One region of the Vibrio sp. 378 genome, then DNA from elsewhere that is predicted to be linked to it. Evidence: riboswitches for the same ligand, from Rfam matches in the RefSeq annotation. Region 1 holds a riboswitch; the other holds the start of a gene.
The links. Region 1 has a riboswitch for lysine ahead of lysC (lysine-sensitive aspartokinase 3). Riboswitches for the same ligand answer to the same signal wherever they lie in the genome.
Positions count from the first base shown of each region.

Region 2: linked by a shared signal. The riboswitch ahead of tet(35) (tetracycline efflux Na+/H+ antiporter family transporter Tet(35)) and the one ahead of lysC (lysine-sensitive aspartokinase 3) in region 1 are both predicted to bind lysine.

Region 1 is NZ_JAWOUO010000014.1:2,683-19,543, forward strand. Features, by position in the region: gene metH (methionine synthase) at 1-3,504, shown strand, start outside; gene lysC (lysine-sensitive aspartokinase 3) at 3,591-4,943, opposite strand; lysine riboswitch at 5,045-5,223, opposite strand; gene R7Q48_RS19885 (pyridoxal-phosphate-dependent aminotransferase family protein) at 5,444-6,565, shown strand; gene R7Q48_RS19890 (PglL family O-oligosaccharyltransferase) at 6,626-8,407, opposite strand; gene uvrA (excinuclease ABC subunit UvrA) at 8,475-11,297, opposite strand; gene galU (UTP--glucose-1-phosphate uridylyltransferase GalU) at 11,447-12,319, opposite strand; gene R7Q48_RS19905 (LuxR C-terminal-related transcriptional regulator) at 12,479-13,123, opposite strand; gene R7Q48_RS19910 (single-stranded DNA-binding protein) at 13,401-13,940, shown strand; gene csrD (RNase E specificity factor CsrD) at 14,183-16,192, shown strand; gene R7Q48_RS19920 (hypothetical protein) at 16,204-16,861, shown strand, end outside.
Region 2 is NZ_JAWOUO010000004.1:184,489-201,349, reverse strand. Features, by position in the region: gene hisH (imidazole glycerol phosphate synthase subunit HisH) at 1-440, opposite strand, end outside; gene hisB (bifunctional histidinol-phosphatase/imidazoleglycerol-phosphate dehydratase HisB) at 467-1,540, opposite strand; gene hisC (histidinol-phosphate transaminase) at 1,610-2,650, opposite strand; gene hisD (histidinol dehydrogenase) at 2,663-3,955, opposite strand; gene hisG (ATP phosphoribosyltransferase) at 3,961-4,857, opposite strand; His leader region at 4,911-5,048, opposite strand; gene R7Q48_RS09665 (sigma-54 interaction domain-containing protein) at 5,418-6,371, shown strand; gene tet(35) (tetracycline efflux Na+/H+ antiporter family transporter Tet(35)) at 6,695-8,296, opposite strand; lysine riboswitch at 8,406-8,588, opposite strand; gene R7Q48_RS09655 (H-NS family nucleoid-associated regulatory protein) at 9,171-9,578, shown strand; gene R7Q48_RS09650 (inosine/guanosine kinase) at 9,706-11,010, opposite strand; gene R7Q48_RS09645 (hypothetical protein) at 11,128-11,397, opposite strand; gene mnmA (tRNA 2-thiouridine(34) synthase MnmA) at 11,586-12,710, shown strand; gene hflD (high frequency lysogenization protein HflD) at 12,721-13,338, shown strand; gene purB (adenylosuccinate lyase) at 13,492-14,862, shown strand; gene R7Q48_RS09625 (DUF3833 domain-containing protein) at 14,995-15,528, opposite strand; gene R7Q48_RS09620 (chalcone isomerase family protein) at 15,528-16,121, opposite strand; gene R7Q48_RS09615 (DUF2878 domain-containing protein) at 16,081-16,593, opposite strand; gene R7Q48_RS09610 (SAM-dependent methyltransferase) at 16,600-16,861, opposite strand, start outside.

The sequences.
Region 1 (16,861 bases):
AGTCAGCCTCAACTTATCAAGGAAATTCACGCTGCATATTTAGAAGCGGGTGCAGATATTCTCGAAACCAACACGTTTAACGCAACAACCATTGCGATGGCTGACTACGAGATGGAAAGCCTGAGTGAAGAAATTAACTTTGCAGCAGCCAATCTTGCACGTGAAGTTGCAGATGAATGGACCGCAAAAACACCCGATAAGCCGCGTTATGTCGCAGGGGTTTTAGGGCCGACGAACCGAACTTGTTCTATTTCTCCTGATGTAAATGACCCCGGATATCGAAATGTTTCTTTCGACGAGTTAGTTGAGGCTTACTCTGAATCGACTCGTGCTCTAATTAAAGGTGGTTCTGACCTTATTCTTATCGAGACCATCTTCGATACGCTTAACGCTAAGGCTTGTTCATTTGCTGTTGAAAGTGTGTTTGAAGAGATGGGGATTGAGTTACCTGTGATGATCTCGGGGACTATTACTGATGCTTCCGGTCGGACATTATCCGGTCAAACCACAGAAGCGTTTTACAACTCATTACGTCATGTTAAACCGATTTCGTTTGGTTTGAACTGTGCACTTGGTCCAGATGAGCTGCGTCCTTATGTTGAAGAGCTCTCTCGTATATCAGAATCTTTTGTTTCCGCTCACCCAAATGCTGGGCTTCCGAATGCATTCGGCGAATACGATTTGTCGCCAGAAGATATGGCTAAGCATGTTAAAGAGTGGGCTCAAAGTGGCTTTTTAAACTTGATTGGTGGGTGTTGTGGTACAACTCCTGAGCACATTCGCCAAATGGCACTCGCGGTTGAAAATATCGCCCCTCGTCAATTACCTGAACTTCCCGTTGCTTGTCGCTTGTCTGGCCTGGAGCCACTCGCTATTGATAAAGACTCTTTATTTATCAATGTCGGTGAGCGTACGAATGTAACCGGTTCTGCGCGTTTTAAGCGCTTAATTAAAGAAGAGCTGTACGATGAAGCGCTCGATGTGGCTCGTCAACAAGTTGAAAATGGCGCTCAAATTATCGATATCAACATGGATGAAGGCATGTTGGATGCACAAGCTTGTATGGTTCGCTTTTTAAACCTTTGTGCGTCAGAACCTGAAATCTCAAAAGTACCAATCATGGTTGACTCTTCCAAGTGGGAGGTTATTGAAGCCGGTCTTAAGTGCATCCAAGGCAAAGGCATTGTTAACTCGATCTCTCTCAAAGAAGGCAAAGAGAAATTCGTTGAACAAGCTAAGTTGATCCGCCGTTACGGTGCGGCTGTGATTGTGATGGCGTTTGATGAGATTGGGCAAGCAGATACACGTGAGCGCAAAGTAGAAATTTGTACCAACGCTTACCGAATTCTTGTTGATGAAGTGGGCTTTCCACCAGAAGACATCATTTTTGACCCAAACATTTTTGCCATTGCTACGGGGATCGAGGAGCATAATAACTACGCGGTGGATTTCATTGAAGCCGTTGGCGATATCAAACGTGATTTACCACATGCGATGATATCTGGTGGTGTTTCTAACGTCTCATTCTCTTTCCGTGGCAATAACTATGTACGTGAAGCGATTCACGCGGTGTTCCTCTACCACTGTTTTAAAAATGGTATGGATATGGGGATTGTGAATGCGGGTCAGTTAGAAATCTACGATAACGTGCCTGAAAAATTGCGTGAGGCTGTGGAAGATGTCGTTCTTAACCGTCGTGATGACGCCACTGAGAGATTGTTAGATATCGCGGCGGAATACGCAGGCAAAGGGGTAGGTAAAGAGGAGGATGCCTCTGCACTTGAGTGGAGAACCTGGCCTGTTGAAAAGCGTTTAGAACACGCGTTAGTGAAAGGAATAACCGAGTTTATCGTTGATGATACCGAAGAAGCTCGTGTCAATGCTTCAAAGCCATTAGAGGTGATAGAAGGCCCACTAATGGATGGGATGAACGTCGTCGGAGACTTGTTTGGTGAAGGTAAAATGTTCCTTCCTCAGGTCGTAAAATCTGCCCGAGTGATGAAGCAAGCAGTCGCGCATCTCGAGCCCTACATCAATGCAGAAAAGCAGGTGGGACAAACAAACGGTAAGATTTTGCTAGCGACGGTCAAAGGTGATGTACATGATATCGGGAAAAATATCGTTGGCGTTGTATTGCAGTGCAATAACTACGAAATTATCGATCTTGGTGTCATGGTTCCTTGCGAAAAGATCTTAAAAGTAGCGCAAGAAGAAAACGTCGATATTATTGGTTTATCAGGGTTGATCACGCCTTCATTAGACGAAATGGTGCATGTTGCAAAAGAGATGGAGCGTCTCGACTTTAACTTACCTCTTCTCATCGGTGGCGCAACAACGTCAAAAGCCCATACAGCAGTTAAGATTGAGCAAAATTACAAGCATCCAGTGGTTTACGTGAACAACGCCTCACGTGCAGTGGGCGTATGTACTTCTCTATTGTCAGATGAACGTCGCCCTGAATTTGTTGAAAAACTTGAAGCTGATTACGAACGAGTACGTGATCAACATAATCGAAAGAAACCGAGAACCAAACCAGTGACATTAGAAGCTGCTCGAGCGAATAAAGTTGCTATCGATTGGGAAGCTTACACCCCTCCAGTGCCTGTTAAGCCTGGCATTCATATCTTCGATGATTTTGATGTGGCTATATTACGTCAATACATCGATTGGACACCATTCTTTATGACTTGGTCACTTGTGGGTAAGTATCCAACAATTTTCCAACATGAAGAAGTTGGTGAAGAAGCAAAACGTTTATTCGAAGATGCCAACGAGTTACTTGATCGAGTTGAGCGAGAAGGCCTGTTAAAAGCGCGTGGAATGTGTGGCTTATTCCCTGCTGCGAGCGTGGGGGACGACATTGAAGTTTATGCTGATGAAACTCGTACCGACGTTGTGAAAGTATTACGTAACTTGCGACAACAGACCGAGAAACCAAAAGGATTCAACTATTGTTTATCCGACTACATCGCATCTAAAGAGTCGGGTAAACATGATTGGATAGGGGCATTTGCTGTCACTGGTGGTATTGGTGAACGAGAGCTTGCTGATGAATACAAAGCACAGGGAGATGATTACAACGCAATTATGATTCAAGCGGTGGCGGATCGCCTAGCCGAAGCGTTTGCTGAGTATTTGCATGAGCGTGTCCGTAAAGAAATTTGGGGTTATGCTGCGGATGAAGATTTATCTAACGATGATCTCATTCGTGAAAAATACCAAGGTATTCGCCCTGCACCAGGTTATCCAGCGTGCCCTGAGCATACTGAAAAAGGACCGCTTTGGGAGCTACTTAATGTGGAAGAGAATATTGGCATGACTCTAACCTCCAGCTATGCAATGTATCCGGGCGCGTCAGTCTCTGGTTGGTATTTCTCTCATCCTGACTCACGTTACTTTGCGATCGCACAGATCCAAGAAGATCAGCTAGAGAGTTACGCCGATCGTAAGGGGTGGGATAGGATCGAGGCTGAAAAATGGTTAGGGCCAAACATTAACGGTTAAATTGATGTTTACCTCGTCCAAATGTAACAACTAATGAAACGACAAAGGGCTGCAGATACGCAGCCCTTTGTTTTATTGAGTTGAACTTACTTCTCAAACAACTCAGTGTGGAGTTTTTGTATGGCTTGTTTCGATACTGATTCATGGAGCAAGAAGCATAAGTTGTGAGGGCTAGCGCCATAACAAATCATGCGTAGGTTAAAATCTTCTAGCGTGCCAAAAACCTGTTTCGCGTAGCCTTTACTCTCACTCATGTTGTTACCAATTAGGGCAACGAGGCATAGGTCACGTTCAACTTCTACCTTACATAACTCTTCTAACTCTTCTCGTACAGCTTGCGGCAGCTGCGGCGCGCCGCCGGATGTATCGGTTTGATCAAGTGTTAACGATACACTGATTTCAGATGTTGTGATCAAATCGACAGATATCTTATGCTTTGCAAGGATCTCAAAGACCTTTGCTAAGAAGCCGTATGCGTGGAACATATTGGCGCTGCGTAGCGTTACCATGGTTTGGTTACAACGCAAAGCTAGCGCACGGAATAACGGTGAGCTTTCGACTTGGTGGCGAATCCAAGTTCCCCCTTTTTCAGGCTCTTTCGATGACCCCACAAATACCGGAATGTCGTGGCGCAATGCAGGTACTAGCGTAGAAGGGTGAAGGATTTTAGCGCCAAAGTTAGCCATTTCTGAAGCTTCACTAAAGCTGATCTCGGGAATTGGTGAGGCTTTTGGTGCAATTCGCGGGTCTGTTGTGTAGATACCCGGAACATCAGTCCAGATTTCTAGCCCTGCCGCTTTAACGCTCTCAGCAATTAAGGCGGCGCTGTAATCGCTGCCCCCTCGACCTAATGTTGTTGTATTACCGGCTTCGTCAGATCCTATGAAGCCTTGAGTAACAACAACGGATTGTTGGCAAAGTGGTACGAGTTTATCTTGCGCAAGCGTCGAAATTGCTTCAATGTTTGGCTCCGCGCGACCAAAGTTGTCATCAGTACGCAGCACATCGCGGATATCAAAGCGCACTGCTTGAATGCCTCGCTCACACATTAACTGAGTTAGAATGTGCGTCGACATGAGTTCACCACATGCGACTAAATGATCGGTTAACTTCGCACTAGCTTGGATAGATGCAGCCTCGGCCAGGCTGGTTACGGTATCTAATATGCCATACACCTCGGCAGCAGTTTTCGTGCTGTCTTCGAGCTGAGTTAAAATGGCGTCATGAATGTTGGCCAGATTTTGCAGCAGCTCAGTACGGTGCGTTTGATCCTGAACGCCGTTGGCGAGTTCTACCAATAGGTTGGTGACGCCAGAGCAAGCGCTGCTCACGACCAGGCGAGTATTTGGATTGTTTTCGATAATGGTGGCGCAACGACTCATTGCCTCAAAGTTGGCAACACTGGTTCCACCGAATTTAGCTACGTTAAATGCGCTCACTGCGTTCTCCCACGACTTCCTAAAAAATTGTACATCCAATGTTTAGTGAGAAAAGGAACAGAGCAAAAAGAGAGGTATTTAGAATGCTATTTGAAAAATTTACCCTCAGAAGCCCTTCATCAGACTGCGCTGATGACAGTTGATGGGATTCAGCCCAATTCAACCGACAAGTCAAATCCTGCAACTTTGACTTACCTCGGCACTACTCCCCCTCAATGATTGGTGTTGGAATTGCGGTTCCACAAATCATCTACCTGGGTAGCGCTCCTCTTCTACATAAAGCTCAAACATTGAACGGTTTTGAGGCCTTAATGTCAATCAATATTTCAACCTTTATGGTGTTTTTTATTAACGATTTTGTGACACTGGTTTGACCTCCATACTTACGGCTAATTGCTGATAGAGGAAAAATCTATTAGGGTGAAGAACCCTACACCTGAGCCATGTTATTGAATAGAACTTTTAGAATGCTCAGGATAAAAGATAATCAAGGAGCTGACATGTCGATCCAAAGCTTTATTCCGCCTCACCGTATTTTAATGGGACCTGGTCCTTCTGATATTTATCCTCAAGTGTTACAAGCACTAAGCCGTCCTACTGTAGGTCACCTTGATCCTCTGTTTATCGGTATGATGGATGAGCTCAAGCAGCTATTGAAGTATGCCTTTCAAACTGACAATGAATTCACTATTGCGGTTTCAGCGCCAGGTAGTGCAGGGATGGAAACCTGCTTTGTAAACTTGATCGAGAAAGGCGATAAAGTGATCGTCTGTCGTAATGGTGTATTTGGTGAACGCATGCGCGAAAATGTCGTCCGTGCTGGTGGCGAAGTTGTTATCGTCGATGATGAATGGGGGACGCCTGTTTCCATTGATAAAGTCGAGCAAGCACTCGAACAGCACCCAGATACAAAAATTCTTGCTTTTGTGCATGCGGAAACCTCAACTGGTGCAGTCAGTGATGCTCAAGCATTGGGGAAGCTGGCGAAACAGCATAATGCATTATCTATTGTTGATGCGGTGACGTCACTTGGTGGTGTGCCGTTAAAAGTGGATGAATGGCAACTGGATGCGGTTTACTCTGGTAGTCAAAAATGTTTGTCATGTGTACCTGGGCTCTCACCAGTGACGTTTTCTACTGCCGCGATTGAAAAGATTCAAGCAAGAACAACACCAGTACAGAGTTGGTTCCTCGATCAGAGTTTAGTTTTGGGGTATTGGAGTGGAGAAGGCAAGCGTAGTTACCATCATACGGCGCCAGTTAATAGCTTGTATGCGCTTCATGAAGCTTTATTGATACTGAAAAATGAAGGATTAGAAAACGCTTGGGCTCGTCACCAACTGATGCATGAAAAACTCAAAAATGGCTTACAAAAGTTAGGCTTTGAATTTGTTGTGGACGAAGCCCATCGGTTGCCACAATTAAATGCGATTTACGTGCCTGAAGGAATTGATGAAGCAAAAGTTCGTGCTCACTTGCTAGAAACCTATAACCTAGAAATTGGTGCAGGCCTTGGGGCATTAGCTGGTAAAGCGTGGCGTATTGGCTTAATGGGTTACGGCGCTCGATCTGAAAACGTTGCGCTGTGCTTAAAAGCGTTAGAAGAGTCACTCACTGAATAAAATCATACAGCAATGAGATAAAGAAAAGCGAAGGTCATCCCTTCGCTTTTTTTGTATTTATTACTCAGCTCCTGAAGTGGGGACTGGTGAGGCAGAGATTGCTTGAGAAGGTGGTTGGTAATTGACGTCACTGAAATCAATCTTCGGGAACAAAAACTGCGCTTCAGCTCTAATTTGCTCCGCTTTACTTGAGTCATCTAAGCCTTGGTAGGCCAAAATCAAATTATTATAAAATGCAGGACGAGGCTTATCTTTGATGATTTTTAGCGACCAATCGATATAAGGCTGAATCAAGGTTGCGTCTTGTTGGTACAGCCCAAGGTTTAAAAACGTGCTATAGACATCCCAATCAAACCTGTCTTTCCAAACCACAGGGTTACTGACTTGATTCAGAATATCAGGGTTAGTTGGTCTAGTGGTCTCAAACTTCGTCAATACATAGTTCGTATGTAATGCGCTTACCATGTAAAACGTAAACGCAACGGGAAGTACCAAACTAAAAACACGCAGCAAGCTTTTGGTCACATTACTAAAGCCGACTTGTCGATAACGAGAGACGCGCTGATCGACCCAGTACAGTAGGATAACGAAGATCAACCAATGCACGAGAGAGTGGTAGAAAGGGTATTCCAGTTGTGAGTGCAATACGATAGGTATAAACAAGGCCAGCAACGCAAGACGAGTTCCGCGTTTGGCTTGATAGATTCGATACAGTACCAGTGCCATCGCTAAGAAGATGCCGAGTATTGGCAGTAAGCCACCTTCTACTCCCCAGTAAAGTAGCTCGTTATGCGGATGATCCATGGCTGGCAAACCAGCTGGGTAATTCTCATTTAGGGCATGTTGACGAGCCGTATACAGCATGTACTCAGATTCAAACTTGCCATATCCATAACCAGTAAAAGGCTTTTCAATCACCATGTCTAATGTTTGCGGAAAAGTATACGCTCGAGGAGACTCCATATTTACTTTTTCTGCGGCTAACCCACCTCCATCAGGAAAGGCAAGATGCATGACAACGACTGAGAGTAAGAGCCCACTTACAAGTGACACAACCCAGCGGATAAAGCGCCCTTTGGTTGCAAAGCGGTACATGTATGGAATGACCAACAACACGGCGATGACCGAGGCTAACCAACCAGTGCGTGAAGCCAACGCCACAATTAGTGGTAAAGTTAAAACTGGTACGGCATAGAGAAGGTAAACATCGCTTAACTTACGATCGTATTTGTAGGGCTGACGTGCAAGTAAATAGCTGGCAATCACCAACCCTGTCGCAAGAAAGCTGGCCATTACATTGGGCTGTTGGAAAATACCATAAGGACGATTGGCCACCGTGTCGTAACCAAACGGATTGCCTGGTTTGAGATACAGATATTGTGTCAAACCAAAAATGGCTTCGATAACAACCGCAAGGACAATGAACCATAATAGGCGTTGGCGATGTTTATTACTGAAATGAAATTGTTGTAAGACAATAAAGAACAGGACACCACACCACAGGCCAATGAGCTTATTGGCTGCCAAACTGCTATTCGCATTTGGGTACAGAATGGGCACCGTCATGATAAGAGCACTAATGAACAAGCCGATGGTTAGTTTTGAGTAACGTAGTACTCGATTATTCGCAAGTTGGTAACACCCAATGCCTAATGCAAAGCTAAAAGCAATCCAAGTTGTCGCATTGAACGAAAGCGAAAGCCCCGAACCGCCGGGGTTGGGCATGAAAAAGTGCATTGCCAACACAAATAGTGTTGCCAAGGCAATGAGAAACTTGCGATTGAGGGGAACCTGTACTTTTTCGGGAGAAAGCTTTGTTCCACTTACATGTATAGTAGCCATAGTTATTGCGTTGTTTTGAATGAAAAAAGACCAGCACTTGCTGGTCTCGATACTTTACCTGTTTTTTCTACTTCAACATAGGCTTGAGGAAGTGAGCTGTGTGCGAACCCTCGATTTGCGACACATCTTCCGGAGTGCCTTGAGCGATTATCTCGCCGCCACCCTGACCCCCTTCAGGACCAAGATCGATAATCCAGTCCGCAGTCTTAATGACGTCCAGGTTATGCTCGATCACCACGACAGTATTTCCGTGGTCGCGAAGTCTGTGCAGTACAGTGAGCAACTGCTGGATATCATGGAAGTGAAGGCCGGTTGTTGGTTCATCCAAAATGTACAAGGTTTTTCCTGTATCACGTTTGGATAGCTCTCGCGCCAGTTTCACACGCTGTGCTTCACCACCGGAGAGTGTTGTTGCCGCTTGACCCAATCGTATGTACGACAAACCCACATCCATCAGTGTTTGTAGTTTGCGAGCGATGGCAGGAACTGGATCGAAGAAGGTGCGTGCATCTTCGACCGTCATTTCTAGCACTTCATCAATAGTTTTACCTTTGTAACGTACTTCGAGCGTTTCACGGTTGTAGCGTTTACCTTTACACACATCACATGGCACATAAACATCTGGTAGGAAATGCATTTCTACTTTGATAACACCGTCACCCTGACAGGCCTCACAACGACCACCGCGTACGTTAAAACTAAAACGGCCCGGCTTGTAACCGCGAGAACGCGACTCCTGTGTTCCTGCAAACAGTTCACGGATTGGTGTAAAGATCCCCGTATAGGTTGCAGGGTTAGAGCGAGGTGTACGGCCTATTGGGCTTTGATCGATATCGATGACTTTATCGAAGTGCTCTAGACCTTTAATCGATTTATAAGGTGAAGGCTGAGCCGTTGTCGCTCCGTTAAGTTGGGTATGCGCAATTTTAAAGAAAGTATCATTAATCAGCGTTGATTTACCTGAGCCAGATACCCCTGTAATACAGCTGAATAACCCAACAGGAATTGAAAGGTTAACGTTTTTAAGGTTATTACCTGTTGCGCCTAATAGCTCAACCGTTTTTTTCGGATCTCGCGGCGTGCGATCTTTCGGTACTGCGATTTCTTTAACACCACTTAAGTACTGACCTGTCAGAGAATTCGGATTCGCGACTATCTCTTCCATGGTGCCTTCCGCAACAACATTACCACCATGTACGCCAGCACCAGGACCAATATCTATGACATGATCTGCACAGCGAATCGCATCTTCATCGTGTTCTACCACAAGTACGGTATTACCTAAATCGCGCAAGTGAGTGAGCGTTTTTAATAAGCGTTCATTATCACGCTGGTGGAGACCAATCGACGGTTCGTCCAGAACATACATCACACCAACAAGACCTGCACCAATTTGGCTTGCTAAACGAATACGTTGAGCTTCACCGCCTGATAAGGTTTCCGCACTGCGTGATAAGTTTAGGTAGTTCAAACCGACGTTAACTAAGAATTGCAGGCGGTCGTTGATTTCCTTCATCACTTTTTCAGCGATTTGGGCGCGTTGACCTTCCAGTTTCAAGGAATGGAAGAATTCCAATGCATCAGCAATGCTGAGTTCAACAATCTCAGGTAGTGTCGTATCAGCAATAAACACGTTACGTGCTTCAAGGCGTAGACGAGTACCGCCACAGCTTGAACAAGATTTAGTGGAGATGTATTTCGCGAGCTCTTCACGGACAGAGTTGGATTCTGTATCACGATAGCGACGTTCTAGGGTATTCAGAATACCTTCGAATGGATGGCGCTTAACGCGAATATCGCCACGATCGTTGATGTATTTAAACTCAATCTCAGTACGACCAGAGCCCTTTAGAATGACATCTTGCGTTTTCTTTGGCAGAGAATTAAAAGGGGCATGGAGGTCAAAACCATAATGATCGGCCAATGAGGTGAGCATTTGGAAGTAGTAGTAGTTCTTTTGATCCCAACCGCGAATCGCACCTTGTGCCAAGCTTAATGAATCATCTTGAATGACTCGGCTTGGATCGAAGTATTGTTGAACACCCAAGCCATCACAAGTGCCACATGCTCCAGCAGGGTTGTTGAATGAGAAAAGTCGCGGCTCTAACTCTTGCATGCTGTAACCACATTGTGGACAAGCGAAGTTGGCGGAGAAAATAATCTCTTCACCGTCGCCATCCATTGGCGCGACAACTGCAATTCCGCCTGATAATTCGAGTGTTGTCTCGAAAGATTCGGCCAAGCGCTGTTGTAAGTCTGGACGAACTTTAAAGCGGTCTACCACAACTTCAATGGTGTGCTTTTTATGTAGTTCAAGGGTTGGAGGATCGGAAAGATCGCAAGTTTCTCCATCAATACGCGCACGAATAAAGCCTTGAGCCGCTAAGTTCTCAAGCGTTTTAACATGCTCACCTTTACGTTCTTTGACAATAGGTGCCAATAGCATCATTTTGCTGCCTTCCGGCATCTCTAGGACTTTGTCCACCATTTGGCTGATGGTTTGCGCAGCAAGAGGAGCATGATGCGTTGGACAGCGGGGTTCGCCCACACGAGCATACAATAGACGTAAGTAGTCGTAGACTTCGGTAATTGTACCGACGGTTGAACGCGGGTTATGAGAAGTAGACTTCTGTTCAATAGAAATCGCGGGTGATAACCCTTCAATGTGGTCGACATCGGGTTTTTCCATCAGAGACAAAAACTGACGAGCGTAGGCAGAGAGAGACTCTACGTAGCGTCGTTGGCCTTCTGCATACAATGTATCGAAAGCGAGAGAGGATTTACCGGAGCCACTTAGTCCAGTAATGACAATCAGTTTATCGCGAGGGATTGTAAGATTAATGTCTTTAAGGTTATGGGTTCGGGCACCGCGAACTTCTATTTTATCCATCGTTTTTGCTCTATGTATAACCAAGTGGGGCAAGTATTACATAGTGTGAGAAATGTGCAAAGAAAATTACTGGATAAAAAAACAGTAAAGTAAAAAGCCCAGCGTTGTGCTGGGCTTTCGATACAGTAATTTCGTACTACGACGATGCTTTATACAGCTTTTTGTGTTGCGTGCTTACCTAGCTCAGAGGTTTTTTCATCTTTTAGATACAGGTTTTCAAAACAATAGTTAGTTGCTTCGATGTAACCTTCAACGCTACCACAGTCAAAGCGTTTGCCCTTGAATTTGTAAGCCAACACACAGCCCGCTTTTGCTTGCTTCAGCAGCGCGTCAGTGATTTGAATTTCACCACCTTTACCAGGTTCGGTGTTTTCGATCAGTTCAAAAATATCGGGAGTCAGGATGTAGCGGCCAATGATAGCAAGGTTGCTAGGCGCCGTGCCTTCCTCTGGTTTTTCTACCATGTCGTCTACGCGATAGATGTCGTCTTTGATCATTTCACCAGAGATAACGCCGTATTTGTGCGTTTCTTCGGCTGGTACTTCTTGTACTGCAACGATAGAACAGCGGAACTGCTTAAATAGTGCCACCATCTGAGCCAGTACGCCCTCTTGCTCGTTCACACAAAGGTCATCAGCAAGAACAACAGCAAATGGCTCATCGCCTACCAATTCTCGTCCAGTTAGAATCGCGTGGCCCAAGCCTTTCATTTCGCGTTGACGTATATAAGTGAAGTTTGCAGATTCAATGATTTCACGGATATCTACCAACAGCTCTTCTTTGTTGGTACCGCTAATCTGATGTTCCAGTTCGTAGTTCTTATCAAAGTGGTCCATGATCGAGTGCTTGCCACGACCTGTCACAATACACATGCCGTTCATACCAGCTTGGATTGCTTCTTCGACACCGTATTCAATAAGCGGTTTGTTAACGACTGGCATCATCTCTTTTGGCATAGATTTCGTTGCCGGTAGGAAGCGTGTGCCATAGCCTGCAGCAGGGAACAGACATTTTTTTATCATTGGGGGAATATCCTATCTCGTTTTTATCAAGAATCTGCGCATAACTTTAACACGAGAGGTATCAATGAATCATGAATAAAGTAGGAAAAAATGTGAGACTCGGTGCGGAAAAAAGATGAGCGACTCGTCATTTCAGTTATCAGAGCCGCTAACATTGCATCACGACATTAAGTTTTGGTCTGCCCAGGCGATTGCCTGTACTCGGTTCTTTACGGATAGCTTTTTGAATATCTGATACAAGTGCGATTTGATGGTGAATTCACTGACGAATAACTCTTCGGCCATCTGACTGTTCGAGGCGCCAGCTTGTAGGCAACGCAGTACTTGTAGCTCACGAATGGTTAGGTCTACCGTAGCTGGTGCAGTATGAGTATTAATGACATTGCGGTAATAGTGTAAAAGTTGACTGGTTACATTACGCGGCAGCCAGTTTTGACCGTTAACAATGCCTTTTAACCCTTCTCCAATTTGCTCTAGCGTATCTTCAGAATAAAACACACCTTTTAATTGACCAAATGAAAGAAGTTCATCTGTGGTTAGTCTTTTAGGCACGTTGAAGACAACGGTTTCAAAGTTTTTCCATACAAGAGGCAAATTTTTGATCGATTGAACAAGTGATTTATGTTCACTGAAGTCGATCAGTAGAATTTTATTACGGTGTTGTGGCTTGGCTTCCATGAGTGCTGCGGTTGAAATCACCGGGATGCTCATATCAACGTACTTTTCGAGTGCCGCCACTTTTTTTTGCGCATTATCTTCCATACTGATCAGAAATAGCTTTCTTGCGTAAGCCGACTTTCTCACGTGTTCCAATCTCCCTGGGTTCAATAGAAGCCATAAACTGGCATTAAAGAGAGGCCATAACCATCGCTTTACTGAATAAATGCGTTCGAATTCAAAGCTTCACGAAACGATGTCTGCAACGCGAATCAAAAATGCTACACACGTAAGTTGAAATACGATTTGGGTTCTAGAGGATGACTCAATAGATCACAATGGTATTAGACTTTAATCAAAACATTAAAGCGTGCTATTCTAATGCGCTAAAATTTTATATATCCAGAGTGAAACGGAGCACATCATGGCCAGCCGTGGAATTAACAAAGTTATTTTGGTGGGGAATCTAGGTAACGACCCTGAAATTCGTTACATGCCGAATGGCGGTGCAGTAGCAAACATTACTATTGCGACTTCTGATTCATGGCGTGATAAAGCGACTGGCGAACAGCGCGAAAAAACGGAATGGCACCGTGTTGTGTTGTTCGGCAAACTTGCGGAAGTAGCAGGTGAGTACTTGCGTAAAGGCTCTCAAGTTTACATTGAAGGGCAACTGCAAACTCGCAAATGGCAAGATCAAAGTGGCCAAGATCGCTACTCAACTGAGGTAGTTGTTCAAGGCTTCAATGGTGTTATGCAAATGCTTGGCGGTCGTGCTCAAGGTGGCGGCGCACCAATGGGCGGTCAACAGCAGCAACAAGGTGGATGGGGTCAGCCTCAACAGCCAGCTCAGCAGCAGTACAATGCGCCTCAGCAACAGCAACCACAACAACAGGCTCCGCAGCAACCACAGCAGCAGTACAATGAGCCACCAATGGATTTTGACGACGATATCCCGTTCTAAATTCTGCTTATGCTTGAATCGAAAAGGCCGCGAATATCGCGGCCTTTTTTATTGTCGCAATCTAATGATTTCACAGGCTTCTCTTGGCAAGGTTAGGCGTAACAATAAAACTTATCAATGAGTGTGATTTTCTTTATGCTCCAGCCTCTCACTATCAGACTAATCCGATTGTTTGATGAACTCTTATCAAGTATAAATATTTCAATAAGGTATATGATGAATAAAAAAGGAATTTGGTATTCATGAGGTATACCCCAACTCTTAAGTTAAGCACACGGCTGGTGGCCTTTGTCACCATGATCGTTATCTGCGCCATGTTTATCTTGTTTGTCGGTGGCACCCTCTCTTTTAAACGTCTTGGGCAGGAATATCTCACCCATTATTTAGAAGGGATCGTAGAGGTGGTCGACAAGGAGATGGAAGATCCTGACGCCGCTTATTCTATGCAGCGCTGGATGCCGAAAATGCTGCAGGCTTCCAATATTGTCGAAATGACGTTGTCGACCAACAACGCCGTTGTTTATCGCTTCAAAGATACTTCTCATCAAATGGAAGCGTCAGTCTTGTTTGAGGCTGAGTACCAGTTGACTCACAATCAAGATTACACGATTCACTTTAAAGCAATTCCCCCTTACTTAGGTTACAGCTACTCAATGCAGGCGCTTTGGTCGATCACGCTTGCCGTTATATTGATCATCTTCTGCTTAATGCGCGGCGTGGCATGGCTTAAAGAGCAATTAGAAGGCTCTGAAATGCTCGAAGAGCGAGGCAGAATGATCCTGGCTGGTAGGGTGGAGCAGTATGCCAAAGGTGACAAAAAAGAATGGCCTTACACCGCCAGTGAAGCGCTCGATGTATTAATCGAAGAGTTACAAGATGCGCGTCAAGAGCGAAGCCGATTTGATACCTTTATTCGAACTCAAACCTTCCTTGATAAGCTAACCGGTACCGCTAACCGAGTGTTATTTGATAGCAAGTTGGAATCGGCGTTACTAGAAAGTGGGGCTCGCGGCGCCGTGTTGCTAGTGCGTATTCAAGACTGGAAACTGGTTGAAGAAGAGCAAGATAAGCAAATTACGGATGAGTTTATTGTTGAAGTTGGGAGTTTATTGTCCAATTTAGTTCAACGATACCCAGATGTTGTATTTTCCCGTTATTACGATGCTGATTTTGCGCTTTTTCTACCGCACCAAAGTGCGAAAGATGTGGCTAACCTTGCCTCGCAATGCATTCGCCAGTTAGAAAAGTTAATGCCGCCAGAGCCACTTGATCCAGACAACTGGTGCCATATTGGCATCACCACTTATAAAGAAGGTGAGCGACACAGCCAAATCATTGATGAAGCCGAGACTGCTTTGCGTAGTGCGCAACTACAAAATAACAATAATTGGAGTCGCTTCAAAAAATGGAACCACGATGAAGAAGCTCGCGGAAGTGTGAGGTGGAGAACGTTATTTGACACAGCACTTACACCTGAAAGTGTGATACTCTACGCACAATCTGTGCACCCAATAAGTGACGCGACGCATAAAAAATCATTATATGAAGAGTTAACATGTCGGATTCGCGATCCTGAGAATGGGATTGTTAAAGCGTCTCGGTTCATTTCTGCGATCAGACAGGTTGGTTATGAAGCGCAAATGGATAAGTCGGTTATTAATAAATTCTTAAGAGAGTTTAAGGATAATTTTGATAACTCAAGATCGTATGCGCTCAATTTGAATGTAACGCCATTTTCTAACCGAGAGTACTTTAAATGGTTTCGTGATGAACTCTTACAGTTGTCACGTGAGCAGAGAAAGTGTCTCAGTTTTGAGTTTGTTGAAGCACAATTTGTAAGACACTTAGACTTTATGCGACCAGTCGCTAAAATGCTGGCCGGTTTGGGGTGCCACTTAATGGTTGGGCAGGCTGGGCGTACCATCGTCAGCACTCACTATTTAAAAGAAGTGGATATTCGTTACCTTAAACTTCATCGCAGTTTAGTAGCAAAAATCGACCAACGACATGAAAACCAGCTATTTGTCCGCAGTATGCTAGGTGCGGCGGCAAACAGTAAAACTAAAATTATAGCAGTGGGAATTGAGAATCAGAACGAGCTCAACACATTAATTGAGCTCGGGGTTTATGGTGGTCAAGGGCGTTACTTTTCTGCGGAGCAGCAGTTTCTTCCTCGTCCCCAAGCGTTGCCGAATTCTCAATCAGAATCCCAAGTTAAATTGGGAAGACGAAATCGCTGGCGGAAAAAATAAAGATAATAATCATGGATTTCAAAGCACTATTCGACAAGCTTAAGCGATCATCTAGTGGTGATCGCTCCTGCTTTTTGGTTATTCAGCCAGACGCCGTTTATTTATCATCTTCAATCAAAAGTAGTCGTCCATACCAATTTGATATTTCTGAGTCCAATTGGGAAAAAGCCGTTGAGCAAGCATTGAGCGTTGCAGCGAGTGCGTATGATTCATTAACGGTTATTCTTTCTCATAACTATTACCAGATGTACCAAATCGACAAACCGGTCATGCCGCGTCAAGAATGGCCAGCCGCATTACCGTTTTTGTTGAAAGAACTGATCTCTGAGCGTGCTATCGACATTATTGCCGATGCGGTCGAGTTACCGAATTCAACCAAAGTGCAAGCATACGTCTTATCGCGAAAAATATTGGATAAGATTGTGTTACTGGCCAGTCGAGCCCAGTTACCATTAGAAGCCATTCTTCCTGAAGACGATATTTGGGGAGAGACTGCTGGTGAACTAGGAAACTTCCTATTATTACAACGCAGTGTGCGTGGTCATTTCCGTATAAGCGCTTTTGTCGAAAATACTATTGCGTTCCACCGCTCTATTCGCAGTGTGACGCCACCGTTAACGGGGGTTCCGTCTAGCGATTTACAGATGGACAGTCTGTCGTTAGAACTGC
Region 2 (16,861 bases), on a different contig from region 1:
AAGTACTCACCTTCTTCAATACCTTTGAACAGTGGGTTACCTGCTTTTGCAGACACCGTGTTCCAGCCCATATGCGGCAGCGGTAAGTCGCCAGTCTGTAGCAACTTCACTTCACCGTCACAAAGTCCAAGACACTCGACTAACTCGTCGGCTTTCTGGCCTTTTTCTTGAGACACTTTGCCCAACAGTTGCATGCCTAAACAGATACCTAGTAGCGGCTTCTCTACCTGTTTTACCAAGCTGATTAGGTCACGCTCTTCTAGGTTTTTCATCGCTTCACTGGCGGTTCCCACGCCCGGTAGGAATAGCTTGTCAGCGGCCAATACAACTTGTGGATCTTTTGAAATCGTTACGTCATAACCTAGGCGTTCAATAGCAAACTTCACCGAAGAGACGTTGGCACAGCCAGTATCGATAATGACAACTTTCTGTTCTGTCACTGTTTTTCTCCTTGCTAACGTTAGCCTTAAAGTACGCCTTTACTACTCGGTAGCTCGGTGCCTTCTACTTTGATTGCTTGGCGCAGAGTGCGACCAAACGCTTTAAATAGGCTCTCAATGATGTGGTGATCATTGTTACCCGCAGAAGAAAGGTGCAGCGTACACGCTAGGGTGTCAGTCAGAGAACGGAAGAAGTGAACCACCATCTCTGTTGAAAGGTCACCCACTTGCTCACGGCTAAACTGCGCGTCGAACTTAAGGTAAGGACGACCAGATAGGTCCAGTGCACATTGTGCCAAGCACTCATCCATTGGCAGGCTGAAACCAAAGCGACCAATACCACGTTTGTCACCCAGTGCTTCTTTCAATGCCTGACCCAAAGCAAGAGCGGTATCTTCTACCGTGTGGTGATCATCAATGTGCAGGTCACCTTCTACTTTGCACACCATCTGGAATCCGCCGTGTGTCGCGATTTGATCCAGCATGTGGTCGAAGAAGCCAAGACCAGTAGAGATGTCATTGCTGCCTTGTTCATCAAGGTTCACCGCAACTTTGATGTCTGTTTCTTTCGTAGTACGAATCACTTCAGCAACGCGTGCCTTCACCGTTAGATCTTTCAAGATCTGTTTCCAACCCATGGTTTCTGGGTTGTATTGAATGCCACGAATTGCCATGTTTTCTGCAAGTTGAAGATCGGTTTGACGATCGCCAATCACAACAGAGTTTTGGAAATCAACTTTGCCACCTTGAAGATACTCTTTTACCAAGCCTAGTTTAGGCTTACGGCAAGAGCAGTTATCTTCATCGAAGTGAGGACAAATCAGCACGTCATCAAACTTTACACCTTGAGATTCAAAGATCTCCATCATCATGTTGTGTGGAGCATCAAAGTCTGCTTGTGGGTAGCTGTCGGTACCCAAACCATCTTGGTTAGTTACCATCACTAGGCGGTATCCTGCATCCTGTAACGACAACAGGCTTGGGATAACAAATGGCTCTAGTTTTAGCTTATCTAAACGGTCTACTTGAAAATCAACTGGCGGCTCAACAATTAAGGTGCCATCACGGTCGATAAAAAGGATTTTTTGTTGTTTGCTCACTCGAACTTCCTTATTGCTATTCTTTTGGCGCTCCCACTATTGAGCGAGAGCGATAAATTTTTTCTCTACTTATGAGTAGTAGTTTCTAATAAATCCAAGTGTTTTTTCGCACTCGTCACGGTTCCCTACACTGATACGTACACAGTTTTCGATTGGCGAGTTACGCAGAATAATACCCGTCTCCCAAGCGGCTTTGAAAAGCCCATCACCATCTGGGAATTTCACCAATAGGTAGTTACCCCATCCTTCAAAAACCTCCAGCCCCGGAATCATCGACAAACCCACCTGTAAGTAAGCACGGTTCGCGTTCAAGTCGAGAACTTGGAACTTCGCTCGCGCTAGGCCTGCTTCAGAAAGCGCTTGAGTGGCAATTTCTGCTACTGGCACCGGTACTGGATATGGTGCGATAACTTTAAGAAGTACATTAATCAGCTCTTCGTTCGCAAGCGTAAATCCACAACGCAGACCTGCAAGCGCAAAAGCTTTCGACAGAGTGCGCAGAATTGCGAGATTCGGGTATTGCGCCAGTAAATCTACCGTTGATGCTTCAGGGCAAAAATCAATGTACGCTTCATCCATCACCACGATTGCACGGTCTTTTGTCATCTCAAGCAGAGAGACAATATCTTCACGCTTAACTAAGTTACCCGTTGGGTTGTTTGGCGAACATACAAAAACCAGTTTCACGTTATCCAGATTAGCTTCGATACCTGCAAGGTCTAGTTGCCAATCTGACGTTAGTGGCACGGTTTTTCGCTCGACACCAATGGTTTCTGCGCTGATGGCATACATACCGTAAGTTGGTGGACAGTAAAGAATCGCATCTTCACCCGGCTCACAGAAAGCACGAATCAGTAGTTCAATGCCTTCATCTGCACCGCGAGAAGTCAGCGTTTGTTCTGGTTTCACACCCGCATACGCTGCGTAAGCGGAAATCAGTTCTTTCGGTTGGCATTCGCTGTAACGATTAAGACGAGCAAAGTCTGTTTTGTATTCATTGTTAAATGGTGATTCGTTGGCATTTAGCCATACGTCACCGGTACCACCAATTCGGCGAGCCGATAAATAAGGGGTAAGTTGTTGGACTTGTTTACGCGCTAGCTTTTCCATCTCATTGTCCTCTTACTTTGCTGCCAATTTTTCTACGCGGATAGTCACTGCACGTTTGTGTGCATCTAAGCCTTCCGCTTCAGCCATTGTGACTACTGTAGGGGCAAGGTTCTTTAGACCATCAGCAGACAGCTCTTGAATCGTCATACGCTTAGAGAAGTCCGCCAAGCCTAAGCTTGAATAAGTACGTGTGTAACCGTAAGTAGGAAGAACGTGGTTAGTACCAGATGCGTAATCACCTGCTGATTCAGGCGACCAATCACCGAGGAAAATAGAACCTGCGTTGTCTAATAGAGGCAGAAGCTCGCGTGGGTTCTTAGTCTGAACAATTAAGTGCTCAGGACCGTAGTAATTGGAAATAGAAACTGACTGCGTCATCGACTCGGAAATAATGATCAAGCTTGATGCCAGAGCCTTTTCTGCGATGTCTGCACGAGATAGCTCCTTAAGCTGACGTTGAACCGCATCCGTCACTTGATCAGCAATCACAGGAGAAGGAGTCACCAATACCACTTGAGAATCAGGACCGTGTTCCGCTTGGCTCAAAAGATCCGCAGCGATAAAGTCTGCATCTGCGGTTTCATCTGCAATCACTAACACTTCTGATGGCCCTGCTGGCATATCAATCGCAGCACCGCGGAAATCATTGCTAACCTGTCGTTTTGCTTCGGTCACGTAAGCGTTGCCCGGACCAAAGATCTTATCTACTTTCGATACCGTCTCGGTGCCATAAGCCATTGCAGCAACTGCTTGGCCACCACCGACGTTGTACACTTCATCAATGCCACACAGTTTCGCGACATAAAGGATCTCATCAGCGATTGGCGGTGGAGAACAAAGAACGACTTTACGACAACCTGCAATTTTTGCAGGAACGCCGAGCATCAAAACAGTCGATGGCAAAGGCGCACTGCCACCCGGAATGTACAAACCCACTTTTTGAATTGGGCGTGTTACTTGTTCACAAAGGACACCTGGCTGGGTTTCCACCTTGATCGGTTGCGGCTTTTGCGCTTTGTGGAACTTAGAAATATTGGCGTAAGCTTGCTCTAATGCGCTCTTCATTGACTCTGACAAACGCTCTGACGCTGCCTTAATTTCCTGAGAAGAAACACGAATGGATTCAGGCTTAACACGGTCAAACTTTTCGGTCAGCTCAATAAGAGCAGAGTCACCTTCTTCTCGAACTTTAGCAATAACTTCGGCCACAGCAGTGGTGATATTGGCACCTTCTGCAATAGCAGGGCGCTCCAAAATAGAGTCTTGCTGATTCTCACTTAATGATTGCCAAACGACTGTTCTCATGATGCTTACTCCATCATTTTTTCAATTGGTAGAACGAGAATTGAACTTGCGCCCAACTCTTTCAGCTGTTCCATTGTTTCCCAGAACAGGTTTTCAGAACTCACTAAGTGAACAGCCATTTTCTGCTTATCTGCAGAAAGAGGAAGAACAGTTGGGTCTTCAGCACCTGGCAGTAGTGCTTTAATTTGATCTAACTTCTCTGCTGGGGCGTGAAGCATAATGTACTTAGATTCTTTCGCTTGCTGCACGCCTTGCATGCGAGTTAACAGCTTTTCGATTAGCGCCACTTTGTCTGCGTCGAACTCACCTGTGCGTTGAATCAATGTCGCTTTTGATTTGAAGATAATTTCAGCTTCTTTAAGGCCGTTCGCTTCCAGTGTTGCACCTGTAGAAACCAAATCAGCGATAGCATCAGCGAGACCCGCGCGAGGCGCAACTTCTACAGAGCCTGTCAGCATACATGTAGAGAATGGAACGCCGGCTTCATCCATGTACGCTTTTAGAAGTTGAGGATACGTTGTAGCAATACGCTTGCCAGCTAAGTCTTGTGGACCGTTGTACTCTTCGTCCTTGTCGATTGCGATAGATAAACGACAGCCACCAAAATCAAGTCGACGAAGCTGAACAAACTCGCAGGGTTCACCTAATGCTTTGCGGTCAAGGCGAACTTCTTCTAGCTCATTTTCGCCAATAAAGCCAAGGTCAACCACGCCATCCATAATTAAACCTGGGATGTCGTCGTCACGAACCAAGAGTAAATCAATTGGCATATTTTCAGAATGGACAACTAAACGCTCGCCCATTACGTTGAACTTTACGCCGCACTGTTTTAGTAGAGCTTGACTCTCTTTGCTAAGACGACCTTTTTTCTGAATTGCGATTCTTAAACGTTGTGTTTGCATTGCTTTGTCCCTATGCAAGATTTTGATATCTAAGTATTTTTCAAACTAATAAAACTAAAAAACCCTCGGGAGATTGAAGTCTCCCGAGGGTTTAAAATCTGCTTTTACTTTGATTTTACCTCCGGGAGTTTCCTGCCTCCCGGGTATGCGTACATCGCCCGAAAGACTAGATTGGGTGATGATGGTGATGAATGTTCATTACAAAATTACGCATACTTATTTAAGGCTCTTTTTGAGTTGCTTTGTTAGTAACCACACTAACTAAGGATTCTATATTTTTCAATACTCAATTGAATATTTTCTAAATATTTTTCACAAGACATTGATTTAAATGAAATTAAATTCTTTTCCATATTGAATACTCTGGTGGAAAGAACACCTCCAATCAGCTCTACTCTGACGAAGAAAGCGAAGAATAGTATGAATATCCACCAAATCAACTATTTAGACCGTACCCAACCCATTAATTGACATTTTTCTCAATAAAGAGACAGCAACTCACGTTTGAGACAAGTCATTCAAAACTATTATTAGAGCGGGGCAAAAAATAGTGATTAACAATGAAACTGCGTAACGGTAGTAATAAACAAGCTGTAGATTTCGACGATACGGCACTATACCCGTTGATCGGCAATAGTGCCTGTATCCAAGAACTTCGTACTGCAATACAAAAGTACGCTCAATGTGATGCTGAAGTCCTCATTCAGGGTGAAACTGGTGTTGGGAAAGGTCTTTGCGCTCGCCTTATTCATCAATTGTCGAACAGACACTCAGCACCTTTTGTGGAAGTCAACTGTGGAGCCATTCCAAGTGGTCTTATTGCATCCGAGCTTTTCGGCCATGAAAAAGGAGCATTTACAGGCGCAATCTCAGAGCGTATAGGTTTTATTCAAAAGGCACATAAAGGCACCCTATTTCTTGATGAAATTGGTGACATGCCACCAGACTTACAAATCCACCTCCTTCACTTTTTGGAGAGTAAACAAATCCATAAAGTCGGAGCGGATAAATTCATTGACGTGGACTGTAGGGTCATTGCAGCAAGCCACGTGGATTTGAAAAATGAGGTCGTACAAGGAGGATTTCGTGAAGATCTATTCTATCGGCTTAATATATTGCCATTAACTATCCCTCCACTGAGAAAGCGTGGAAAAGACATTATTATTTTATCCGAACACTTTCTAGCAGATCTGTCTCATGGTCAGGTACAAAAAATGTCTGATAAGGTAAAAGCCAAGCTCCTCAAACATCGTTGGCCAGGCAACGTAAGAGAACTGCGTAATGTCATCCAACGAGCAATTGTCATGTGTGAAGATCACACGCTTCTCGTCGCTGACTTGGGCCTTGATAACAATGAGAGGCAATTGCTCCCTTCTGTGGACCAAATTGATCTCGACTACCTACTGCAAGCTATCGAAGAAAATAAACACAATATGAGTGCGGCTGCACGTCACCTCGGCATTTCAAGAACAACGCTTTATCGATTAATAAAGAAATACAACTTAAATGTTTAAATACTGTATAGGTGTAACGTAACACTGTGTAACAGGTAACTCTTTAGATATCATTTAGTTAACTCTGCATCGCAACCATGCGGATTTTTCTGTATTAAAAATCAAAAGCTTAAAATGGGCATAGTCTTTGCTTAGAACTAAGAAGAAGATGGATTGCTTTTCCATTACAGCCCATCAAGGAGAGCTCGGTACACAAACAATTCGCTCTTAACACGAGACTTTTATCCCCAAAAACGCGATTGCCCCCCTCACCTAAGTCGCGTTAAAAAAAGCTCCGCTAAATTAGCGGAGCTTCCCTCTGTAACGAATCTATTCAAAACAACTTACGCACTCTGGCAAGACGCTATTTTAGACTTTGAAAGCCATGACAAAATAGCGCAAACGATAACGAATGTTATCGACGCTGCAATGAACGAGAACGCAATTGAAGCAGTCATACCAAGGGCAATAAAGCCGACGCATGAAACAAGCGCGACTGATAATGCATAAGGTAGCTGTGTTGATACGTGATCAATGTGGTTACAACGTGCACCCGTCGATGACAAGATAGTCGTATCTGAGATTGGTGAACAATGGTCACCGAATACCGCACCAGCTAAAACCGCACTCAACATCGGTAGCATTAGCGCTACGTCTGTTGCACCAGCCATGTCTCCGGCGATTGGAAGCATGATGCCGAACGTACCCCATGAAGTACCTGTTGAGAACGCCATCAGGCCAGACAGCAGGAATAAGATAACTGGGAGCCAATGAGGGTTGATATTTCCCTGCGCCATTGTCGAAAGGTAAGTACCAGTCTTCATATCACCGATAACAGAGCCAATGGTCCAGGCAAATACTAAGATTAGAATCGCACCAAACATAGACTTAGCACCAATCCAAAGTGTACGTGCGATCTCAGCCATTGGTAGACCTTGCTTCACAACAGTAAACAGTGCAACTGCTAAGCCAAGCAAGCTACCGTAGATTAGTGATGTACCTACATCTGTATTTTCAAAAGCACCAAGAAGCGCAAACTCCTTACCATCAGCAGCCAATGCTTGGCCACCCGTGTAAAGCATTGAAGCGATAGTCGCGATAATCAGCGTCACGATAGGAAGTATCAAATCTGACACTTTACCCTTTTCACTTTCACGGATATCTAGCTCTTCATTTAGGTCATGCGCTTCTTGCGAGTCATTTTCTTTGTCTTTATCAAAGCCACGACCTTGCGATGCAGAGATCTCATGCTCACGCATTTTACCAATATCAAGACCAAACCACGCAACAGCGAACACCATTAGCAGCGCAAAAACGGCGTAGAAGTTCATTGGGATAAGACGAACATATGCGCCAAGAGCCGAATACTCTGTGATCCCATGTGAGACTAAGATCCCGCCAATAATAGTAATAATGTAAGCACCCCAGCTAGAAGCAGGCATAATTACACACATTGGAGCAGCGGTTGAGTCTAGAATGTACGCAAGCTTAGCGCGAGACACATAAAAGCGATCGGTTACTGGGCGAGAGATCGCACCAACAGCAAGGCTATTAAAGTAATCATCGACAAAAATGAATACGCCTAAAAAGGCGGCAAGAAGTTTGGAGCCGCGTTTACTCTTCACTCGAGATTGTGCCCATTCAGCAAAAGCACGAGTACCGCCAGAAAGCGTTAATAAAGCTGTTGTCATACCTAATAAGATTAGGAAACCAACAATGCTCATGTTCCAAGTGTTAATTCCGCCATCTTCAATAAAGACAGAAGAAACTTGAGAACTGACGTAACCTGCGGTGTCGCTGATAGACCAGCTATTAAGTAGCACCGCACCTAGCACGATACCTACACCCAAGGAAACTAATACACGTCGAGTCAAAATCGCCAAAGTCAAAGCGACAATAGGTGGCAATAATGAAACAGGAGAACTAGAAAAATCTATTAAATTCATGATCTTCAAAAACCAAAGTTTGGCTAGAGATCTACTGCAGACAAGTCACGTAGCATACGATACGTGCTCATGTTGAACTTAGCGACAGGGAAGCGAACACTCCACCCAACCCTACAGTAGCGCTCCATAGTTTAATGTGAATATATACTATGGCAGTGTTGTTCCTTTCAGATACAACCCCAGCAAGTAACTTTGATGAGTTACTTACTTCGGCAATCTTCGCCTTCCACTATTATTCATTGGCATCACCCCAATAATAGCTACTCTTCGAGACCGCGCCTCTACGGCAACAACAAACAATTAACCACTAACTGTACAAATTAACAACAAATTGTCTGCAATATTGCATCAGGTGGCAGCCATTGTACTTATGATGAGAGTCAATGCAACACATCAAACTAAATTAAACAAATAAATAATGACTGAGATAATTTATAAACCTTGCCTACTTCCATAAGTTTTGTGCAACTGAAATCACATCAATCATGTTATTTATGAAACATTATTACTACCTTAGAAATATCATGGTTTATCTTATATCAATAAATTAAGGATATATGACACACCATTAAAGATGGATGCTTCATATTTTTAAGTAATAACTCAAATTTTTTTATAAAAAACCAAGCTGTCGCTCTCTCTATACAATAATGATTGTTGATTTTAGTTCTCATCTAATAATGATTTATTTCGAGTGTAATAATATTAATTGCTTTAAAAAATAGTCAAATTTAAACAAAATCTTGATTTAGCATTTGCACATAAGGAAAAGATAAAGTTAAATATAAGGACTCTTTGTTTATTTATAGATTGGCATTATTTAATCGTAACGATAAAAAGTGCCCAACACATTAACCTTTTAATAGGAATCGTTATGTCAGAGCTGACTAAAACCCTTCTAAATATCCGTAGCCTTCGTGCATTTTCTCGTGAGCTGACTCTAGAACAATTGGAAGAAGCTCTAGATAAACTCACTACTGTCGTAGATGAGCGTCGTGAAGCAGAAGAAGCAGAACGCGCAGCACAAGCAGAGCAAGAAGCTAAGCTTGCAGAGATTGCTGAGAAAATCGCTCAAGACGGTATTGACGTAGAAGCACTTATTACTGCGCTATCTGGCGAAACTAAGACGAAAGGCAAAGCGAAGCGCGCACCTCGCCCTGCTAAATACAAATACACAGATTCAAACGGTAATGAGAAAACTTGGACTGGCCAAGGTCGTACACCTTCGGCGATTCAAGAGCAACTTGATGCAGGTAAATCTCTGGATGAGTTCCTAATCTAGATCCGTGCTATTTTTAAAAGGCTCCCATAGGGAGCCTTTTTTATTTAAACCATTACAAATAAAAAAGCCACATTTCTTAATGTGCCTTTTACTTTAGTTACAGAATAGTTAATTAAACCGCTTCGTATTAACGTTCCCAGTATGCTTCTTCTAGGCTATCTTCTCGCTCAGGAAGTCCGCGCGACAATCGTGGTGAATGTTGCACGAGAACTTCGTAGCTAGCACGGTTTGCGTATTTGCAGACTTGAGAAAAAGAAGAGTAAGTTAAATACTCGTTACTGTGCTTGCTTGAATTAGGCACATTTTCTTTATGGTATTTATTTGCTGCCATATCATGAAGAACAGCAGATAACGCGGCATCACCTGCGCCATTTGTATTCTTAATTTTTTCTGGGCCACCCATATATGGCGAGATATGCGAGTACACTTTTATTGGCGTCTCGCATGAGTCTTTTTTCGCCGGACGACTGAATTCATAACGATTAAATTCAGCAATTGACCCTGGAAGTAATGGCAAAGAAGTTTCGCGCTTCGCGCTATCTTCCGTATACCCAGCCATAAATAGACCTACAGGACCCGCCGTGCACAATACTAGATCAGCCCACTCCAATGTTTTATCAGACGCAGCAAGTGGATCAGATTCCCCCGTCAGAGCTTCTGCTTCATCTTCATTCATCGCAACGACAGAAACGTTATCTCGAATGAATTCTTGCCAATATTTAGGATCATCTTGAATAACAAACTTTGTGCCTAGAGTCAGAACAACAGGCACATCATTCTTTTTCGCGTACTCAATCGCTTTCATTGTTGCTTCCGGCATTGGGTCGCCGTCTTTGCAACGTACTAGATATGACGTCAGTACAAGTGCTGATGCATTTTTAAAGATTTTCTCTGGAATGCTATCAGGATGGAGTTGGTTCATTTGCCCTTCGCTGATAGCAAAAGTACGTTCACCGTCTTCTGTGATAAGAGCAAAACAACGGCCAATTGCACCATCTACACCTTGTAGGTAGTTCAAATCCATGCGGCTTGATGTATTACAAAGATAACGGTAACCGTAGCTGCCAATCTTAATATCCTGGCTCATCACTCCAAGTAGTGTGGAGCGATCATCCGCTAGCACGGAGTAGTTATGTAGCGTGTTACCAATTGTACCGCCCGCATACTCATTGGTAATCAAGTTCTCTTCTTTCAGTTGCTGGTATAACTCTTCTGCTCTTTCGTCATCGATAACCAGAGAGTGACCTTTACTCAGACCGTACTTTTCAATCACATCCGTTGTAACTTTTGCTTCAATATCAACCAAGGTTTGGTCAATACCAATGATGTGAGTGCGCGTCATCTTCTTGCTTTCTTGTGCTTGGCTCACCAGCGGGTCACGAGCATGAACAGGAAAATAGTGCTTCGATTTGCGTTGTCCAGGAAATTTCATATTGTCAGTCTGAGTAAGGGGATGAAAAGGAGAGCGGATTCTATACCGCTAATAATAAAGCAGCAATAAAAGCGATTATAGCAAACGTTTGCTGACTACTTTTTTCTTTTAGGTGGCTTATTCACCTTCCATAAAGCTGAGATCTGGTAGTTGCTCAAGGTGCTCGCTATAACGCTTTAGGTTGAACTCACCCTCATTCTTCATTACATCAAAAATCTCAATTGACATCGCACATGCCATCATCGCAACCGCATCTTCACGTGGTGTGCCAGTCATCATTAAACGCATAAGGGTTTCTTTTACTTTAAGCGGGTTACCATCTTCGAGCTGATTTTCAACAATTTCAATCAACTCACTTTCTTGCATAAATTGGTTTTCTTCTGTCATTTGATGTTTCCTCTTGGATTTTGGCCAACTATGCCATATATACCTCTTCTATACTTGCGAAATTACTCGTTCGAATCTTTGTTGAAGAAAAATCCAGCGAAACGAATTGTGATTTCGATCTCGGATCTGTCACCGGTCTGTGGATTCTGATAGAATCTGCATCCCGTTTATTTAAGTGGTGTTTAGTAATGTCTGATAACAGCCAAAAGAAAGTCATCGTCGGTATGTCCGGCGGCGTTGATTCATCTGTTTCCGCGTATCTTCTAAAGCAGCAAGGCTACCAAGTAGAAGGCCTTTTCATGAAGAACTGGGAAGAAGATGACAACGAAGAATATTGTACAGCGGCAGAAGATCTTGCTGACGCTCAGGCAGTATGTGACAAGCTAGGCATCCACCTACACACTATCAACTTTGCTGCCGAATACTGGGATAACGTATTTGAGTACTTCCTTGCTGAATACAAAGCGGGCCGTACTCCGAACCCTGACATTCTTTGTAACAAAGAAATCAAGTTCAAAGCATTCCTAGAATTCGCTGATGAAGTACTTGATGCTGATTACATTGCAATGGGCCACTATGTGCGTCGCTCTTTCCCAGAAAACGGTGAAAAACCACAGATGCTACGTGGTCTAGATGGCAACAAAGATCAAAGCTACTTCCTGTACACATTAAGCAACGAGCAAATCGCACGTAGCCTATTCCCTGTTGGTGACCTAGAGAAACCAGAAGTACGCCGCATTGCGGAAGAACAAGACCTAATTACTGCTAAGAAGAAAGATTCAACTGGTATTTGTTTCATCGGTGAACGCAAGTTTACGGAATTCCTAGGTCGCTACCTTCCAGCTCAGCCTGGTAATATCGAGACTCCAGAAGGCGAAGTGATTGGTCAACACCAAGGCCTGATGTACCACACACTTGGTCAGCGTAAAGGTCTACACATCGGTGGCCGTAAAGGCGGCGGTGGTAACGAGGCCCCATGGTTCGTTGGTGAGAAAGATCTAGAACGTAACGTTTTGATTGCTGTTCAAGGTAAAGACCATCCAATGTTGAAATCAGAAGGTCTACTTGCATCACAACTTCACTGGGTAGATCGTGAGCCAATTCGCGATGTTATGAAGTGCACAGTGAAAACTCGTTACCGTCAGGAAGATATTCCTTGTACAATCATCCCTATCGATGATGAAAACATTAAAGTTATCTTTGACGAGCCACAAATTGCTGTAACTCCAGGTCAATCAGCAGTGTTCTACAAAGGTGACGTGTGCCTAGGTGGCGGCATCATCGAGCAACGCATTAAATATTCTCAAGCTTAGGAGTCGTTACGTGGCGAATACACTTTATGACCGTACTATCGCTTTCGCTGGGATTTGCCAAGCTGTTGCTTTAGTTCAACAGGTAGCGAGAAACGGACATTGTGATCAAGATGCTTTTGAAACATCAATCAACGCTATTTTGAGCACGAACCCTGCTAACACAGTTGGCGTATTCGGTCGCGAAGCCGATCTAAAGCTCGGCCTAGAATGCTTGGTTAAAGGGATTGATAGCACACCATCAGGCAGTGAAATTACTCGTTACATTATTAGTTTAATGGCGTTAGAGCGTAAGTTAAGCTCTCGTAACGATGCTATGTCTCAGCTTGGTGATCGTATTCAAATGGCCAAGCGTCAGTCAGAGCACTTTGAGCTACTAGACGATCAAATGATCAGCAATTTAGCGAGCATCTATCTGGATGTCGTTAGCCCTATTGGCCCACGCATTCAAGTAACGGGCACGCCATCTGTACTGCAGCAGACGGCAAGCCAACACAAAGTTCGTGCGCTGTTGTTATCTGGCATTCGTAGTGCAGTTCTTTGGCGTCAAGTTGGTGGTAAGCGTCGCCACCTAATCTTCGGGCGCAAGAAGATGGTAGAGCAAGCACAAATCCTTCTTGCTCGTCTGTAGTAAAATATCAAATAAGCAGCTCGCGTTTATCGCGAGCTCATTTTTTTCGACTAAAATAAATCTCGCGCAAACGTTTGCGCAATATTCGTGACAATTGCCACAGTTATTGGTATAAAGCTCACGAAATTTAGAAACCCAATTCAGGAGAACATCATGGAACTGTCAGCATTGACTGCTGTTTCACCAGTAGACGGCCGTTACGGAAGCAAGACAATTGCGTTACGCGAAATTTTCAGTGAATACGGTCTACTAAAGTACCGTACTATCGTTGAAATCCGCTGGCTACAAAAGCTTGCTGCTACTGCTGAAATTGCAGAAGTGCCAGCGTTTAGCGCAGAAGCAAACCAATTCCTAGACGACCTTGCAGCAAACTTCTCTGAAGAAGATGCACGCCGTATCAAAGAGATCGAGCGTACAACTAACCACGACGTAAAAGCGGTTGAGTACTTCCTAAAAGAGAAAGTAGCAGACGTTCCTGAACTGCACGCAGTAAACGAGTTCTTCCACTTCGCATGTACTTCTGAAGACATCAACAACACATCACACGCTCTAATGCTTAAAGAAGCGCGTGAGAACGTGATTCTTCCAGAAATCCGTAACCTAATCGACGCTATCAAAGCACTAGCAGTGGAATACCGCGACATTCCTCTTCTATCTCGTACACACGGTCAGCCTGCTTCTCCATCTACTATGGGTAAAGAAATGGCAAACGTGGCGTACCGTATGGAGCGTCAATTCAAGCAAATCGAAAACGTTGAGATCCTAGCGAAAATCAACGGTGCAGTAGGTAACTACAACGCACACCTTTCTGCTTACCCAGATCTAGATTGGCACAAGTTCTCTGAAGAGTTCATCACAGAGTCTCTAGGCGTAACTTGGAACCCTTACACAACTCAAATCGAACCGCACGATTACATCGCTGAGCTGTTCGACGCTATCGCTCGTTTCAACACTATCCTGATTGACTTCGACCGTGACGTTTGGGGTTACATTGCACTAGGCCACTTCAAGCAAAAAACTATTGCTGGTGAGATCGGTTCTTCAACAATGCCTCACAAAGTTAACCCAATCGACTTTGAAAACTCAGAAGGTAACCTAGGTCTTGCGAACGCTGTATTCGGCCACCTAGCACAGAAACTGCCTATCTCTCGTTGGCAACGTGACCTAACTGACTCAACGGTTCTACGTAACCTTGGTGTTGGTGTTGGCTACGCAATCATCGCTTACACTTCTACGCTTAAAGGCATCAGCAAGCTAGAAGTAAACCGTGAAGCGCTTCTTGCTGAACTAGACAAGAACTGGGAAGTACTAGCGGAGCCAGTACAAACAGTTATGCGTCGTTACGGCATCGAGAAGCCATACGAGAAGCTGAAAGAGCTAACTCGTGGTAAGCGTGTAGACGGCGAAGCAATGCGTAACTTCATCGACGGTCTTGAGCTTCCTGAGCACGAGAAAGCACGTCTGAAAGAGATGACGCCAGCGAACTATATCGGTCAAGCAATCGAGCTGACAGATAAGCTGTAATCCTCCTGTAACGACCAGATACCTAAAAGGTTGACGCGAAAGCGTCAACCTTTTTAGTTAGGGGAGTTAGGTCGGGAGAAAATAATTTTAGTTATATGGCATGGATTATTAATTGAAGATCTTCCCCATTTGTTATGGCTGCTTTTGGAAGAACAAGGTTATTGTTCCTACTTCCACACCAAACTTTTTTATTTTCGTTAGATTGAAAACGTGTCTGTCATCCTGACGGTAAAGCCAATCATCAAAAGCAACCGTCACTGATGAATCCTCCATTTGTAGCTCAAAGTCATATTGCCACTGTAGCGCATTGCCCTGCTCTTCCCCTGTTGCCACACCTATAATATCGTCTGCCTTACCTTCATAACGACCGTCTTCTAATCTAGTGATAACCCAAATTCGCTGGTCCACCTCTCCGTCATCAAACGCGAAGTCTTCCACTAGCGTCAGCGTATCACCCGCTACAGTACCCACTATATCGACTTCAAAGCGACGCGTTTGCTGTCCGGTATAATCTTGCACCATCCCCCACGCCTTTATGTCGCCTTCGAAATAACCGAATACGTCAAAAGTCGGTGTAGAAGAGCGGTAATTATCAATGTCTGCGGAACATGCCGAAAGAAAAACAGCTGCCACTAAAGTCGCTGATTTAAAAATTCGTTTAAACACTATCTAACCTGCCCTATCAATTGTTTTCGGAGTTTCGGAAATTCTGTGTTGGGTGATAACCATATAGCCAAAAATGCATCGTTCATTCGTTCGTCTTCAATGATGCCAACGTTCTTTACTTGCACGTCCCCAACCTGCTTATAAAACAGCTGACCAGATTTTCCATCTGTTAGATAAGTAAGCTCGTCACCTTTTTGAATATCAGGAAACATACGATCGAGCTCGCTGATCCAAGCTTTTCGATATGAGTCAGTAAAACCCAATTTCGCCCACTGCTCATCCGTCACATCAAGCAGCTGTTGCTTACTGATGTCTCTCTTGTAATTAATTTCCAACGCAAGGGGATGTGGCGATACGTCATCGCTTACGATGAACTTTCCATCAGGCGCTTTTAATCTTGAGTGATAAATATCGAAGATGAACCAAGTAAGTTGGGCTTCTCCAACAGTTTTCCATCCCTTCCAATTCGCAATGTTGCTTGCGGCTTCGCTGTTTCCAACAGGTTGAGCTTGCAGAGCAAAAGAGCCAGTTACTATTACCAACGCAAGCAGCCTAGTCAGTCTCTGAGTTAAGTCTCTCTTCAAGCTTTTCATTTCCGTACACCTTGAGTATCAAGAGCATCATGACGCACCATTCGACAAACAACATTGCCAGTGTAGCGCCAGTGCTAAATCCAAATTCAACGGCTTGGAGCTTATAGCCAGCAAAGTAACTCGCTGTTCCTCCGAGTCCGCCTACTATTGATACGTAGGTTTTTGGGAAACGGTACAAAATTGACTTAAGTTGATAGGCATACCAAGAAAACAAAACCCACAAGCATAATAACCAGACTGGCAGCCATGGGGTAGGAAAGACAAAGACCGAGAGTTGTTGATTGAGCGTATCAATCACGAGCCCGCTCGTGACGATCACACCAATACTTTTGAGCGAAGATGCATCGCTTTTCAGACAGTATAGTAGGGTTGCCAAAGTAAGGAATAACGTCACCCATTGCCATTGATAGGTTCCAAGCACCGCTGCAAACCAGCAGAGTTGGAACCATGTCGAAGCAAGAAATACCTTCATAACGAACTACGGGCGTTGAAACGTCATGTGAACTGCACTGATCGTGCGAGCCAAAAAGCCACCTTCACAGTAGCTCAAATAGTAGCGCCACATACGCACAAAGCGATCGTCGTAGCCAAACGAGCGCACTTCATTCTCTGCTCGATTAAAACGTAGGTGCCATTCGTTCAGCGTCTTGGCGTAGTCCAAACCAATATCGAACAAGTCTCGCGTCACTAAGTCACTGTATTTTGTTGTGGCTTGGGTTAGTGAGGTTACCGACGGTAAA